2 regions of the Providencia sp. UF-224 genome follow, and region 1 is predicted to be linked to the other one. Evidence: predicted binding sites of a transcription regulator. Region 1 holds the regulator's gene; the other holds the start of a gene.

Region 1 (8,163 bases):
GTTATGTGACTCACAAGAGTCCCCATAAAATAAAATAAGGCTATGTCAGAAAACTTTCGTCCGATAAGTTGGGCTAAGAATCCACACCTCCAAACGTTGTTGCCAAGAATTTTTCGCAGGACACCGAAAATTAAACCTCTTTGGCAGAGACTTGAATTGCCTGATGGCGATTTTATCGATCTTGCTTGGAGCGAAAAACCTGAGCTCGCTGCACACAAGCCGCGTTTAGTCATTTTTCATGGCTTAGAAGGCAATTTTAAAAGCCCCTATGCTCACGGTATGCTAGAAAGTGCACAAAACCAAGGCTGGTTAGGTGTGATTATGCATTTTCGTGGTTGCAGCGGCGAGCCCAATCGCCAACAGCGTATCTATCACTCAGGTGAAACCAATGATGCTCGTTATTTCTTACGCTGGCTAAAACAAACTTTTGGTGATGCACCAACAGCCGCTGTCGGTTATTCCCTTGGTGGCAATATGTTAGCGTGTTATCTCGCTGAAAGCGGTCAAAATGCCGATGTAGATGCAGGCGTTGTGGTCTCCGCCCCATTAATGTTGGAAGCCTGTTCATTGCGTATGGAAAAAGGGATTTCCCAATTTTATCAACGCTATCTACTCAATGGCTTAAAGCGTAATGCGACTCGTAAACTGGTTCGCTACCCCGGTTCCTTGCCATTAAATTTGTTACAGCTAAAACAACTGAAACGTATTCGTGAATTTGATGATGTTATCACCGCTCGTATTCATGGCTTTGATGATGCAACAGATTATTATCAGAAATGTAGCGCCCTCCCTAAGCTTGCCTATATTACGAAACCAACGTTAATCATTCATGCCAAAGATGATCCTTTTATGGCACCTGAAGTCGTTCCTGATTTATCCCATTTACCTAAAAACGTGGAATATCAAATGACTGAACACGGTGGCCACGTGGGCTTTGTGAGTGGGACATTAAGAAAGCCTCAAATGTGGCTAGAAACCCGGATTCCACAATGGCTAACTCCTTATTTAAATAAGGAAAAAGAATGATTATTCCTTGGCGAGAGCTTGCGCCTGAAACACTGGATAATCTGATTGAAAGCTATGTGTTACGCGAGGGCACCGACTACGGCGCCCAAGAAAAAAGCCTGCAAGATAAAGTGAACGATGTGAAACGGCAGTTAGTTTCTGGCGAAATTGTGCTAGTCTGGTCAGAATTGCATGAATCCGTTAATTTCATGCCTAAAGCCCGCTAACCCGCTTCGTTCGCTGTTTCTGAAATAGTGGCCATAAGCGCAACACAGGGAGTCCGCTATGTCCAAAAAACACCCGATTATTGCCATCACTGGTTCAAGCGGTGCTGGCACGACCTCAACTAGCCAAGCATTCCGTAAAATATTCCATCAATTAAATATCCAATCTGCTACGCTAGAAGGTGACAGCTTTCATCGCTATACGCGTCCTGAAATGGATATGGCAATCCGTAAAGCCAGAGAACAAGGCCGCCATATTAGTTATTTTGGCCCAGAAGCCAATGACTTTGCGCTACTTGAGCAAACACTGGTGGATTACGCCAAAACGGGCTGTGGAAAATCACGAAAATACCTACACACCTACGACGAAGCCGTGCCTTATGGTTTACAACCGGGTACATTCACCCCTTGGGAATCGTTGCCAGAAAAAACGGATGTGCTGTTTTATGAAGGCTTACACGGTGGGATAGTGACACCTGAGCACAATGTTGCGCAACATGTTGATTTACTTGTCGGTGTTGTGCCTATCGTGAACTTAGAGTGGATACAAAAGCTTATCCGTGACACCACTGAGCGCGGGCACTCCCGAGAAGCGGTAATGGATTCAGTGGTACGTTCGATGGGGGATTACATTAACTACATCACGCCACAATTTTCCCGTACCCATATTAACTTCCAACGCGTACCTACTGTCGATACCTCAAACCCGTTTTCAGCGAAAGCTATTCCTTCACAGGATGAAAGTTTTATTGTTATTCGTTTTCGCGGGCTTGAGCAGATCGATTTTCCCTACCTGCTATCAATGATATCAGGCTCTTTTATCTCTGCGATGAATACTATTGTCGTGCCTGGCGGGAAATTAGGTCTCGCGATGGAATTAATTATGACGCCAATAGTCGAAAAACTCATTAGCCAGAAACATAGCTAAATTATTTTTTAATTATTAAACAAGATGCTTACCAATAATTAAGATAAGCATCTTTAAATTCAAATATATTAATAATAATTAAATTTATTTTTAATTTTTTATTTCAAAGCTATGGGTCACTTCGACAGTTTTTTCCAACATCAACGCGACCGAACAATATTTTTCAGCCGAAAGTTGAACGGCACGTTCAACGGCTTTATCCGTTAATTCATTCCCTGTTACAATAAAATGCAGATGGATTTTAACGAAATAACGTGGCGCCTCTTCACGGCGCTGAGAGGTTAATTTCACTTCACAGTCGGTAATATCATTACGGCCTTTTTGTAAGATGGATACCACGTCAATTGCGCTACAGCCACCCGCAGCCATTAATACCATCTCCATTGGGCTTGGTGCTTTATCGCCTGCGTTACCGTCCATCATCACTTGGTGGCCTGACGCTGACTCACCTAAAAAAGAGAGTCCTTCTACCCATTTAACTCTTGCTTCCATTTTATTCCCCTTGAAATGAAATCGATTTAAAGGCTACATTGTTCCATAGATATAATGAATGTTATATCAGCTTTATTCTGCTGAAGCGATACAGGGAAGACTTTCTGTATTGGATATGCTACAAACAATACTTAGTTGATAGGATTAAGATCAAAACTCAACGTTGTATTTGATTATATTATAGTGTTGATATCAGTTTGTTTACCCTAACCATGAAAAGCGATTGATGCAATGTTGCTCTTCCTGTTATTTAGGGTATATAAGACAAATTAATATGCTAAGCTAGTGACTTTAAAGCCAGCCTTTCTGGTACGCTTTCCGGATGGCTGCAATAACATACAGAGGATAACGCTAATGGTTCTCGGCAAGCCACAAACAGACCCTACTCTTGAATGGTTTTTGTCACACTGCCATATTCATAAGTATCCATCCAAGAGCACACTGATCCATCAGGGTGAGAAAGCAGAAACCCTTTACTACATCGTTAAAGGTTCAGTGGCTGTTTTAATCAAAGATGAAGAAGGCAAAGAAATGATCCTCTCCTACCTGAATCAGGGGGATTTCATTGGTGAGCTTGGATTATTTGAAGAAGGGCAAGAACGTACTGCGTGGGTTAGAGCAAAAATCGCCTGCGAAGTTGCTGAAATTTCTTACAAAAAATTCCGTCAATTGATTCAGGTTAACCCTGATATCTTAATGCGCCTCTCTGCGCAAATGGCAAGCCGCCTGCAAACCACGTCAGAAAAAGTGGGCAACCTCGCCTTCTTAGACGTAACTGGCCGTATTGCACAAACATTACTGAATCTAGCCAAACAACCTGATGCCATGACGCATCCAGACGGGATGCAAATCAAAATCACCCGTCAGGAAATTGGCCAAATCGTTGGTTGTTCCCGTGAAACTGTCGGCCGTATTTTGAAAATGCTGGAAGATCAAAACTTAATCTCTGCGCATGGTAAAACCATTGTTGTTTACGGTACACGATAATTAACCTTTCGCCTCACTCCCTTGGTGGGGCGCACACTTTCAAATAGCGTTGTATCATCGATATAACGCTATTTTCCCAAAATACGATTATTTTATATATCATTTTTTAATGAGTGTCGTTTCTTTATATTTTCTCTATTTAGCTCTCTATAAAATAATAATTATAATATTAAGTAGGGTTATATTTATGAAAATTACACTTAGCAATTTGTCAGGTCATTCCGATATTTTTAAAAACATTAGTAATTCCGATGATTTTATAAAGAAAATCTTTACTGTTACTGCTTCATCGAGAAAAGAACCATTATCCACTCAGCGGCAATCTAAACCATCACATGCTTGTAGCCTAGAAAGCATTGACTCAGCTTATGAAAGTGATTCAGAAAGTATAAAGGATACTAAATTATTACACTCTGACGAATTTAAGTATAAAGTTAATCAACTGAAAGGTCGATTATATAAGTTTTATGCATCTACTTTTTATAATGAGCAAGATGCCAATTCGCTAATAAAAGAAAATCAGACAATTTTTGAAAATTTCAATCGCGCTGATGAAGAAATGCATGGATATGCCAATTTTTTATATCGGTACGTTAAAATTCCAGGGGTTAATATCAACACTCCAGAAATAAAGGATGAAATCATAAAAAACTATCATCCACCTAAGCAACTAGAAAATAAAAACGGTACTAAAATCCCCTTAATAATTCAAAGAAACACAAAAGAAATTATTAATGTTAATTCCCCATTAGAGCAAGTTAAACAAAAAACAACGCCTTTTTCTCAAAAAAAAATTACATATGTACACTATAGAGTTGCTGACAATATTCAAGAGCATTCTAAATCAACCCCTCTACCTAAAAGCACTTTTGATTTTAAGGGGAATATATTACAAACAAAAACATCCGCATTAAGAACACAATATATCAAGCAACATTACAAACTATCTAACAAATCTACGCCATTAGACCATAAAGAACGAAAACCTCACTTAAATAGGAATGTCACTTCAATTAAAAACTCTGACTTAATAAAAATAAGCAATAGCATTAAAAAAGAAAAAAGACTAACCATGGAAATGAATGCACTTATGAATAACATCGTTGAAATACAAAATCAAATTCACATTAATGATAATTTATTGAACGAATTAAAAAAATAAATCATTCAATAAAGTGTTTTCTTTTTTCATTTAAAACCATCATTAAGGCAATGATTAATTACATCTTATCAACATAACAATGTCATAAGATAAAACCAACATATTGAATAGGTTAATAATTTCAATATTAAGCATGAATATTTAATTAATAAATTACTTTTTAGTATTAATATAGGATATGACTATGAAAACTAATCCCCAGAACAATACCACAACTAGCTCACTATACAAAGAAATTTCATCAACTGGAGCTACAAGAGAAACACCCACTATTATACAAAAAATTAAAAATATAAAAGTAAATAACCCATTCTCATCTTTTCGTTTTAACAAAAAAGAGGTGGAATCAAAGTTTCACATAAACCTAACAGAAAATGAATCACAGGAAAAAGAATTAAATTTATTCCATACATTAAACTCAAACAAAAAAACAATATCCACCCTCGAAAATAAGCTAATAGAAAAATCTTTTAAGATCCCACAATTCATCAAAGATTTAACAAATAAAATAGAAAAATCCATTAATAACTTGTTAGATAAGAATAGTTTTTTTAGTGAAAATCCCGCTACAGATGAAATCATCGAAAAGCAAAATGAAACAATAGGCTACCTTAAACATTACCAAGATTTATTAGACAGAAATGAAAAATTAACAAATAAACAAGAAGAGCTAAAAAACGAAATTGATGATCTGAAATCATCCATAAGATATGAGTCAAAAATAAGAGGAATTTCACACTTAAAAAAAGAAAGTAAATACCTTTCTTCATTAGAAGAAGAAGTATCAAAAGAGATTAACATGGAAGAAAAGAATGAAAAATTGGAAAGTTTAATTAACATGCAAACGACAGTAAAAAATTTACTAACTGGTGAACTAAAAGACATAAAAAATAAAATTCACAATATTACATTGGATAAAAGTGCTCTAGAAAAAAACATTTTAGCTATAAAAAAACCAATAATGAGCGAATTTTTAGTTACTTACGATGAAGACAATACGCCTATATACCATGATGAATCTCACAACTTTGATTTTGATGATGTATTTGAAAAAAAATCGGAAGTAGAAAACACAAAAAACAATGAAAATATTGATAATTTAATATTTGAAAATAATTCATTATATAATCTAATAGATGAGTTAGTTAAAAACAAAATTAATTCAACAAGCATGTTCCATGAATTAAAGCTTAAAAATGATATAAAAGATCATGAAATTAAAGCACTAAGGGAAATACTTGCTAATAAAGAGAAAATGATGACCTCTATTAGTCTCACTTCATTATCTTCTGGTTACAGTTCCGATAATGAGGCTAATAACCTTACACCAGACACTAAGGTTAATGAGAAAAAAACAACTCAAAAAAAAGAGAAACTAAAAAATAAATACCCTTTAGCCAAGAATAAAAAAGTAAATAAATATTCACATGAACATAAAGATCAATGCCTAGCTGCTGGAATACCCAGTAATAGCTCAGAAGAGCAATTACAAGCACGGTTAGAGGACCAAGCTAAGATGAAAAAAATGCCATTACCAGCTCAATAGTCGTTATAAAAAACAATTTTTTAATAAGTTGCAGAAATCATTCTGCAACTTATCTTTCAATTATTTCAGCAACTTCCCGATCGCCGCCTCTAATTTCGCCATACCGCTGTTGATTTCTTCTTCAGAAATAATCAGTGAAGGCGTAAAACGCAGTACATTAGTGCCTGCATTTAACATCATTAAGCCTTCTACAGCACTGGCTTGCAAAACATCTTTCGAACGGTTTAATAGTTTGCCATCTAACTCCGCGCCGATTAATAACCCCATTCCTCTGATCTCGGAGAAAATGCCATATTTATCGTTCAGCTTATTTAAATGAGCAACGAATAGCTCGCGACGTTTTTCGACACCTTTTAACACTTCTTCAGTATTAATAATATCAAATGCCGCATTACCTACCGCGCAAGCTAATGGGTTACCGCCATACGTTGTACCATGAGAACCAACTTCCATGGTTTTCGCGATTTCTTCTGTGGTGATCATTGCACTAATTGGAAAACCACCGCCCAATGCTTTTGCCGTAGTTAAAATATCGGGTGTCACACCATAGTGCATATATGAAAATAGCTTGCCTGTACGCCCCATTCCACTTTGCACTTCATCGAAAATTAATAAGGCGTTATTTTCATCACACAGTTTACGAACACCTTGCAGAAATTCTGACGTAGCCGCAGTGACACCCCCTTCGCCTTGTACGGGCTCTAAAACAACCGCACAGGTATTCTCATCTATCACTGCTTTAACCGCATCAAGGTCGTTAAAAGGCACATGGATAATGTCCGCAGGCTTTGGCCCGAAGCCATCTGCATATTTAGCTTGTCCACCGACCGAAACGGTAAATAATGTGCGCCCGTGAAACCCCTGCTTGAAGGCAATAATTTTGGTTTTATAAGGGCTGTATTTTGTGATGGCATAACGACGTGCTAGTTTAAAAGCCGCCTCATTGGCTTCGGAACCTGAGTTCACAAAAAACGCGCGATCGGCAAATGTTGCTTGGGTGATTTTTTGCGCGAGTTTAAGCGCTTGTTCATTGGTAAAGATATTACTGACGTGCCAAAGCTTCTCACTCTGTTCACGAACGGCCGCGACCAAACTTGGGTGGCAATGACCCAAGGCTAAAACCGCAATTCCGCCTGCAAAATCAATGTATTCTTTGCCTTGCTGATCCCAAACACGGCTTCCTTCGCCCTTGACTGGAATAAATTCTGCTGGCGAAAATATAGGCAACATGACTTGGTCAAAAGTCTGCCGATTTACTGATTGTTGTTCTGTCATACCCCTCACCTGCTCTAACTTGATGCTTAAGTGAAAATATAAGCATCAAATATGAATAAAAAATCACAAAAGAGCAATAGGTAAGGGTGAAATATGCATAATTAATTTATTATGAACAATATTACCAAACTAATACTTTAGGAAATTATTCAATAACTCATGACCTTGTTCACTCAGAATGCTTTCAGGGTGAAACTGAACGCCTTCGATTGGCAAGGTTTTGTGCCGTATCCCCATGATTTCATCAACATCACCGTTATTTAGTGACCAAGCTGATACATCAAAAGAAACAGGAAGTGTCTCTGCGGCAATAACCAGAGAGTGATAGCGAGTCACCGTCAGTGGCCGGTTCAAACCTTTGAACACGCCTTGATGGTTATGATGAATTGCGGATGTTTTGCCGTGCATCACTTCACGGGCTTTAACGACAGATGCGCCGAAAGCTTGGCCTATGGCTTGATGACCAAGGCAAATCCCTAAAATGGGCAGTTTGCCCGCAAAATATTTTATCGCCTCAAGGGAGATCCCTGCTTCATCTGGTGTA
Region 2 (8,163 bases), on a different contig from region 1:
GTGGCATTAGAAACAGGACAAAAGTTGCTTGATAAGTTTGGTGATGAGAAAACGACAGTTTTGCGTAAAAAATTTACTATCCGCGACATTGAAGATATACATGATAATGCATTTACAAGTTTAAACCTACCTAAAGATGCATGGACATTATCAATCCCATTAGAAATTATATCTCCAGAGAAACATAATCAAATATACTCTGAGATGTTATTAAATTCAGGGAGTAATCAGAATGAGGTGGAGTTTGGACTTTATCTAATGGATGAAATGATGACGGAAATAATAAAAAACCCATCTAAAGAAAAATTTAATTTGTTTGTTGAATGGGCTAATACGGTATCTACAGCTGATAATATAAAAGAAACAGGATCTGTTTTTGGCGAATACCTTGCAGAGAGAGGAACGACAGTAGCAGAATATGTGACTACTAAAGTGAGAGAATTAAATGAACTTATCCCGATAAGCGATTTGGATATCTACGGGGGTGCGAATTTAAGTTCAGATAAAAAAGCACCAGTGACAAGTGGTGGAATAATGCCAGCAAGTCACCCACTTGAAAATATGCCTTCCATGAAAAACCTACACAATCCTTCTAATACTTCTCAATCTACAGAGCTAAATTTTAGCGGACACGATGTTTCATCGAGCTTTCTAGAAGGCAGAATACAAAGTAATCATCACCTTGAAAATATGCCTTCTATGAGGAATTTATCTAATTCTTCTAATATGTCTCACTCAACGGAATTTAATTTTAGTGGGTATGATGTTTCATCGAGTTTTCTAGAAGGTAGAATACAAAGCAATCATCACCTTGAAAATATGCTTGGAAACCTTAGTGAAAATATGTCATCAATGGATCCATTCGATAGTACTTCTAATAACTATTTTTCAGACAGAACAGCATCAAATATTCCATCTCGATTTTCTGGCTATTCATCAAATTCATTTTTTAGTTAGTTACTGAATTAAAGTTTTATCAAATTATTAAAAATACATGAAACATAAAAATGGTTATTGCCAACAACTAGTCTATTGACAATAACCATACATGGAAAATGGGGGAGAGAGAATTAATCCAAATAAACCAATTCCACTTGTCGGCAACCTAGCGCACTTAAGGTATTTTCAGTGGTACACCATTGTTTCACTATCGCATCTTGCTTTTCAACCAACTTAGCTTGCTCAATGGCATGGATATCTTTACCGGCAAGGTTAATCATAATTAACGCGGCTTGCAGTGGTGGTAAGCTTGGGTTGAATGCGGCATTTTCAGCGTAGCGCCCTGTAAACAGTGAACCATCTTTAAGCTGCACTGCAATACCTGAATGGGATTCACTATAAGGTGCATGGGATTGATTAGCAGCCTCAATAGCGGCACTTAACAGCCTGTCGCGGCTTTGGTTGTTATAACCATGCTGGACAGAATCAAGCAATAGTGTCGTAATGTTTAAATCGGCTGGGCCAAATGAATCAGGTAAATAGTGATGAAGTACCGCAGGCTCACGGCCCGGTAAATGCACCATAATTTTACCACCTTCGCGCAATTCATTCATAAATTGTCGGCAATGGCCACATGGGGTGTAATTCACGGTGATCGACGTAATTTGCTTTTCGCCTTTCATCCACGAATGGGTGATCGCACATTGCTCCGCGTGGATCACTTGCCCCATCGAAACATGACTAAACTCCATATTGGCGCCGAAATATAAATTACCGCTAGCGCCGCAAGCGATTGCACCAACGTGAAAATGGGAGATAGGAGTGACGGCATAGGCCGCTGCAAAAGGGAGTAGTGAGAATGCTAATTCTGAGTCGCTAACACCGCTTTGCGCTTTAATGTGTTGTACTTGCTCAGCCGTTAGCATTCCGGCGAAATCGGATTTATCAATGATAGGTCTAAGTACAGACTGTAGCTTCTCTGGAAGCTCGGCCCAAGCGGCCTTAAATCTTGAATGCATGAGTTACCCTCCCTATTTAATTGCTTTCATTCTATTCAATAAAGCACATAATGAAATGTGATTTAAATCACTAATTTAAATGAAACATATGAAACAAATTCTTTAATTGAGAGATATATCTCATGTTTTTAGTGTTCAATGATAAGTAAGAGAATATCGTTTTCCCTTACTCATCATATTTAACTGGGCGTGTAACTAATAAGATTAGCTAAAAAGATGCAAAATGACAGGAAATATAAATGGCGCACTTAACGAGGTGATCACCCCACAGGTCATCAATGCGAGTGAACTATAAGCCCCCTCAATGTAATTGACTTCAGCGCAACGTGCGGTACCTAATGCGTGGGAAGCCGTTCCCATCGCAAGCCCGCGAGACGCATGGGTGCGAACACGTAGGGCATCAAATAAACTGTGCCCGAACATTGCGCCTAAAATACCCACAAACAGCACGCAAGCAGCGCTAATTGCGGGGATCCCTCCAATTGAATCAGCAACCGCCATCGCGATGGGGGTTGTGACTGATTTCGGCAATACAGAGGCAGCGATATCCGGCGTTGCTCCAAGCCAAAATGCAATTGCTGCACCACTGAACATCGCGACGATGCTACCTGCAAAGCAGATGCTAAATAGGGATTTCCATTGGGCACGAATTTGGTGCATTTGCTCATAAAGAGGGAAAGCCAGTGCCACAACGGCAGGTTGCAGTAAATCATTCAGGATTTTACTGCCCGCAAAATAATGTTCATAAGAGGTATTGGTGATAACCAATATGGCAATAAGCACCGCAATGGTGATTAATAATGGGTTTAATATTGGTAGCTTAAATTTTACTGACAGTTTGCGAGCAAGATAAAACACCACAATTGTCAGCGGTAATGACCACCAAATGTGCGTTAACATTATTCGTTCCCCTTAGTTTTATCATTATTAATCACCGAAGAAATTGGCTCTTCAGGGGGAAGGGGAACTTCATCAGGTTTAGCGCCGATGACAGGGCGTTCTTTGTGAATATAGTTGGAACTGATAGCGACTACTATCATGACTATTAAGGTGCTGACCATGCAAGAAACCACAATCGGGATCAGTTGCTGACTCAGTAAGTCATAGTAATTCATGATCCCCACACCGATAGGCACAAACAGAATGGTCATATTTTTCAGTAAAATACTGCATCCGGGTTGTGCCCAGTGAGCAGGGATAATTTGCAGTGCCAGTAGTGCAAACAGAATGAGCATACCAACAATACTGCCGGGAATGGCAAAAGGAAGTAGGGTAGAGATAAGGTTTCCGACAATCAGGCAGAGGTAAAGTATTGCGAAAGCGCGCAAATACTGCCATCCCGTTATCAGCACCTGTTTAAATGACATGAGATTTGTCCTGTAGCTTGATATCTATTCATCATACAATTAACTTGATAATTGTGCTACTGATCACAATAAAAAAGGCAATAAAAAAGTGGAGAGTTTTTGCTCTCCACTTTCACTGGCTTAAAGAACCGCTATAACAAGTTAGTGTTACTTAACTTGCATACCCGGCTGTGCGCCGCTATCAGGGCTAAGCAAATAGATATCTTTCCCACCAGGGCCTGCTGCCATGACCATACCTTCGGAAATGCCAAAGCGCATTTTACGTGGTGCAAGGTTAGCGACCATCACCGTTAAACGGCCTTCCAACGCTTTTGGATCTGGATAGGCAGAACGGATGCCTGAGAACACTTGGCGTGTTTCACCACCGATATCTAACTGTAATTTCAGTAGTTTGTCTGACCCTTCAACAAAATCCGCGTGTTTGATTAGTGCAATTCGCAGATCGATTTTTGCAAAATCATCAAAGGTGATTGTATCTTGGATTGGGTCATCCGCCAGTGGACCAGTCACTTGCTGGATTGGCTTGATACTTTCTTTTGATGCTTCAACCATCGAATCCACTTTTGTCATTTCAATACGGTTAAACAGGGCTTTGAAAGGTGCAACATTGTGGTTAAGTAATGGTGTGCTAATCGCATCCCAAGACAGTTCAGTATTCAAGAACGCTTCTGCACGTTTGGTCAGACCCGGTAAAACGGGTTTCAGGTAAGTCATCAGAATGCGGAACAGGTTGATACCCATTGAGCAGATATCTTGCAATTCTTGGTCTTTACCTTCTTGTTTAGCAACCACCCAAGGGGCCTTTTCATCCACATAACGGTTCGCGATATCAGCTAATGCCATGATTTCGCGGATCGCTTTATTGTATTCACGATTGCTAAAATCTTCACCGATGACTTTTGCCGCGTCAACAAACTGTTGATATAGCTCAGGCTCTGCTAAGTTTGCAGATAACTTGCCATCGAAGCGTTTAGCAATAAAGCCTGCGTTACGCGAAGCTAAGTTAACCACTTTATTCACGATATCGCTATTGACGCGCTGGACGAAGTCTTCAAGGTTTAAATCGATATCATCGATACGTGAAGACAGTTTTGCTGCGTAGTAATAACGTAAGCAGTCTGCATCCAAATGGTCTAAATATGAGCGCGCTGTGATAAATGTACCACGGGATTTGGACATTTTCGCTCCGTTAACCGTGACATAACCATGGACAAACAGATTAGTTGGTTTACGGAATTGACTGCCTTCTAACATCGCAGGCCAGAACAGGCTGTGGAAATAGACGATATCTTTACCGATAAAGTGGTAAAGGTCTGTTTTCGAATCTTTATTCCAGAACTCATCGAAATTCAGATCACCACGTTTGTCACACAGGTTTTTAAATGAACCCATGTAACCAATTGGTGCATCCAACCAGACGTAGAAATATTTGCCCGGTGCATCTGGGATTTCAAAGCCGAAATACGGTGCATCACGGGTAATATCCCACTGTTGCAGGCCAGACTCGAACCATTCTTGCATTTTATTCGCCACTTGCTCTTGCAGTGCGCCTGAGCGAGTCCATGCTTGTAGCATGTCGCTAAATGCAGGTAAATCAAAGAAAAAGTGCTCTGAATCACGCATTACAGGCGTTGCACCAGAGATAACCGAACGTGGGTTGATTAATTCTGTTGGGCTGTAGGTTGCGCTACACACTTCACAGTTATCACCGTATTGGTCTTCTGCTTTACATTTCGGGCAAGTGCCTTTAACGAAGCGGTCTGGTAAGAACATGCCTTTTTCTGGGTCGAAAAGCTGAGAAATAGTGCGATTTTTAATAAAACCGTTATTTTTCAGTTTCCCATAAATCAGTTCTGATAATTGTTTATTTTCTTCACTGTGTGTGGAGTGATAATTATCATAGCTAATGGAAAAACCCGCAAAATCGTTCTGATGTTCTTGGCTCACTTCTGCAATCATAGCTTCAGGTGTGACACCTAGCTGTTGTGCTTTAAGCATGATTGGGGTTCCGTGCGCGTCGTCGGCACAGATAAAATGAACCTCTTTGCCGCGCATTCGCTGATAACGGACCCAAATATCAGCCTGAATGTGTTCCAGGATATGACCAAGATGGATTGAACCGTTAGCATAGGGTAACGCACAGGTTACCAGTAATTTATTCGCGACTTGAGACATAGTAACTTTCTTACTTCCATTATTTGAAAAGGGTCTTTGATGTTAACCGATCAAAACCATCGCTGCTAGGGGTATAAAAGATTAATTGGAAATTTGTTGGAAAAAGAAATTTTTGCCTCTTCGTGGCTTTTCCTGCGCTTGGTAATCACTATTTTTCGTGTTCTCTGTTATGATTAACCTCAGTCAAAGTATATCCGTCTAATCTCAGGTACCTTATCGAGTTATATAGGATATCTATAGTTCAAAAATATAAATAAAGGAGCCGGGATGAACGATAAATCCCCCGAGCAGAACAAACCAGAACTGCTGACTGAACAAGTCTCCAAAGTTTTGGCTTCATTTACACACCCAACGCTGCAACGTAATCTGATTTCTATCAAAGCGTTACATCATTGTGCGATGTTAGACAATGTGCTGCACGTCGAATTAGTCATGCCATTTGTTTGGAAAGGCCCTTTCCAAACGCTGATTAGCGAAAAAACGGCAGAGCTAAAACAACTCACAGGTGCTCATGCGGTTGAGTGGAAATTACGCCACGATGTGACAACGCTAAAACGCGCGAACGATTTGCCTGGCATTAAGGGCGTGCGCAATATTCTGGCGGTGAGTTCAGGTAAAGGCGGCGTGGGGAAATCCAGCACTTCCGTCAACCTCGCGTTAGCACTGGCGCAAGAAGGGGCGAAAGTCGGTATCCTTGATGCGGACATTTATGGCCCGTCTATTCCCAATATGTTAGGCACTACATTAGAACGCCCAACGTCTCCAGATGGCCAGCACATGGCGCCAATTATGGCGTATGGTTTAGCGACTAACTCAATCGGTTATTTAGTCACTGATGATAATGCGATGGTCTGGCGTGGCCCGATGGCAAGTAAGGCGTTAATGCAAATGCTGCAAGATACCTTATGGCCAGATTTAGACTATTTAGTTATCGATATGCCACCGGGAACCGGTGATATCCAATTAACACTATCTCAAAACATCCCTGTAACAGGCGCGGTTGTGGTGACAACGCCACAAGATATCGCGCTGGTCGACGCCATGAAAGGCATCGTGATGTTTAAGAAAGTGAATGTGCCAGTGCTAGGTGTTATCGAAAATATGAGCGCACATATTTGCAGTAATTGCGGCCATGTTGAGCCAATTTTCGGTACCGGTGGTGCAGAAAAACTGGCTGAGAAATACAACACGAAGCTGTTAGGCCAAGTTCCGCTGCATATTTCTCTGCGTGAAGACCTTGACCGCGGTCAGCCGACCGTTATGCGCGACCCTGAAGGTGAATTTGCGGATATTTACCGTGAAATCGCATCAGGTATTTCGGCATTAATGTATTGGGAAGGGGATAAAATCCCAACGGAAATTTCATTCCGCGCAGTGTAATTTAGCGTAATTTAATAAGGGCTATTTAGTGTTTAACATTAAATAGCCTTTTTTATTTGTATTGAGCACCAACCCAGCAATTTCCCTTTTTCTGATTTATCAGCGGATTGTTTCTCTATTGAGAAAGGATAGCGTAGAATAAAGCGATATGGTTGTTGATGAATTCTTTCCTATGGGCAAGCCCTAAAAGGTGATTATGAAATTTTTAATTTTTATTGTCGTAGTGGTGCTGATCGTTATTTATTTTTATAACCGCATTGTAGCATTACGCGAAGCCGTAGTTTCCAGCGAAACTGAAATTTCAGTTCAATTAGACAGACGCGGAAAAGTGTTTGATAGCTTACTTGCGACGGTGAAAAAATATTTAAGCCATGAAACGGAAGTGTTCAGTAAAATTACCGAACTGCGTACTCAGGCTCAAAATGCAACGGGTGATAAAGCACGTGAAGCGGAAGATGCATTATCCAAAATGGTGAGCAGTGGGGCGATTAACGTTGCAGTTGAAGCTTATCCAGAGCTGAAATCTGACGCAATCATGGCAAATCTGCAAGAAGAAATTGTGTCTTCAGAAAATAAGCTTTCTTTTGCGAAACGTGGTTATAACCGTACTTTAGAAACCTATAATGCTTATATTGCCTCGATGCCTGCCGCGCTTATTGTTGGCATTATTCCTAGCTTAAAAATATCGAAAGAATATTGGCGTCTTGACGAAGAGACGATTAAGTCTGAAGAGTCACGTCGTATTAATTTCGACTAATTATCGGTTAATTGTTATTTAGAAAAATTATCGGAACAACTTAGGACGTTCCGATAATTATCTGTGATAGAAAGCAGGGTATTTTATGGATTTTCGTAACGTCATACGTAAAAATAATATTCGGACTCGTTTTGTGGTGATGAGCTATATTTTTATTATGCTTATCATTGGGTTATTAGCGGATATTGCCACGCATCCAAATGAACAGTTAGATTTGTTTGATAATGCAATGGAATTTGTGACGTTAAAAGAAATGCCAATTGCGACATTTATCGTTTTAGGTTTGACATTCCTAGGTTTGATTTATATTCATTTTCGGGGCCATAAAATGATGTTGGCAGGGATGAATGCGAAAGAAATCAACCCAGAAAATGCCACCAGTTCAGAAGAAAAACAGCTGTTTAATATTATTGAAGAGCTTAGCTTAAGTGCAAGTTTAGGCTATATTCCTCGTTTATATATTTTAGAAAGTGATGAACCAAATGCATTTGCCGCAGGTTGGAATGGCCGTAATGCATTGGTTGGT

What was found. The regulator CRP, encoded in region 1, controls carbon source genes, mostly activating them, when cyclic AMP is high. The targets are predictions, from matches to a motif close to ATGTGANNNNNNTCACAT.
Region 2: a site for CRP is predicted at 3,377-3,394, ahead of AC4IFO_RS07265 (CidA/LrgA family protein). Genes of this name have one in related genera too.

Annotation. Positions count from the first base shown of each region.
Region 1 covers NZ_JBSICC010000014.1:21,721-29,883, forward strand. The annotation lists gene AC4IFO_RS14145 (hydrolase) at 43-1,026, shown strand; gene AC4IFO_RS14150 (YheU family protein) at 1,023-1,232, shown strand; gene AC4IFO_RS14155 (phosphoribulokinase) at 1,291-2,157, shown strand; gene AC4IFO_RS14160 (OsmC family protein) at 2,248-2,649, opposite strand; gene crp (cAMP-activated global transcriptional regulator CRP) at 3,004-3,636, shown strand; gene AC4IFO_RS14170 (hypothetical protein) at 3,824-4,798, shown strand; gene AC4IFO_RS14175 (hypothetical protein) at 4,983-6,344, shown strand; gene AC4IFO_RS14180 (aspartate aminotransferase family protein) at 6,405-7,619, opposite strand; gene AC4IFO_RS14185 (aminodeoxychorismate synthase component II) at 7,749-8,163, opposite strand, start outside.
Region 2 covers NZ_JBSICC010000005.1:149,925-158,087, reverse strand. The annotation lists gene AC4IFO_RS07280 (hypothetical protein) at 1-957, shown strand, start outside; gene cdd (cytidine deaminase) at 1,071-1,958, opposite strand; gene AC4IFO_RS07270 (CidB/LrgB family autolysis modulator) at 2,163-2,858, opposite strand; gene AC4IFO_RS07265 (CidA/LrgA family protein) at 2,858-3,325, opposite strand; gene metG (methionine--tRNA ligase) at 3,473-5,500, opposite strand; gene apbC (iron-sulfur cluster carrier protein ApbC) at 5,768-6,880, shown strand; gene AC4IFO_RS07250 (LemA family protein) at 7,077-7,637, shown strand; gene htpX (zinc metalloprotease HtpX) at 7,723-8,163, shown strand, end outside.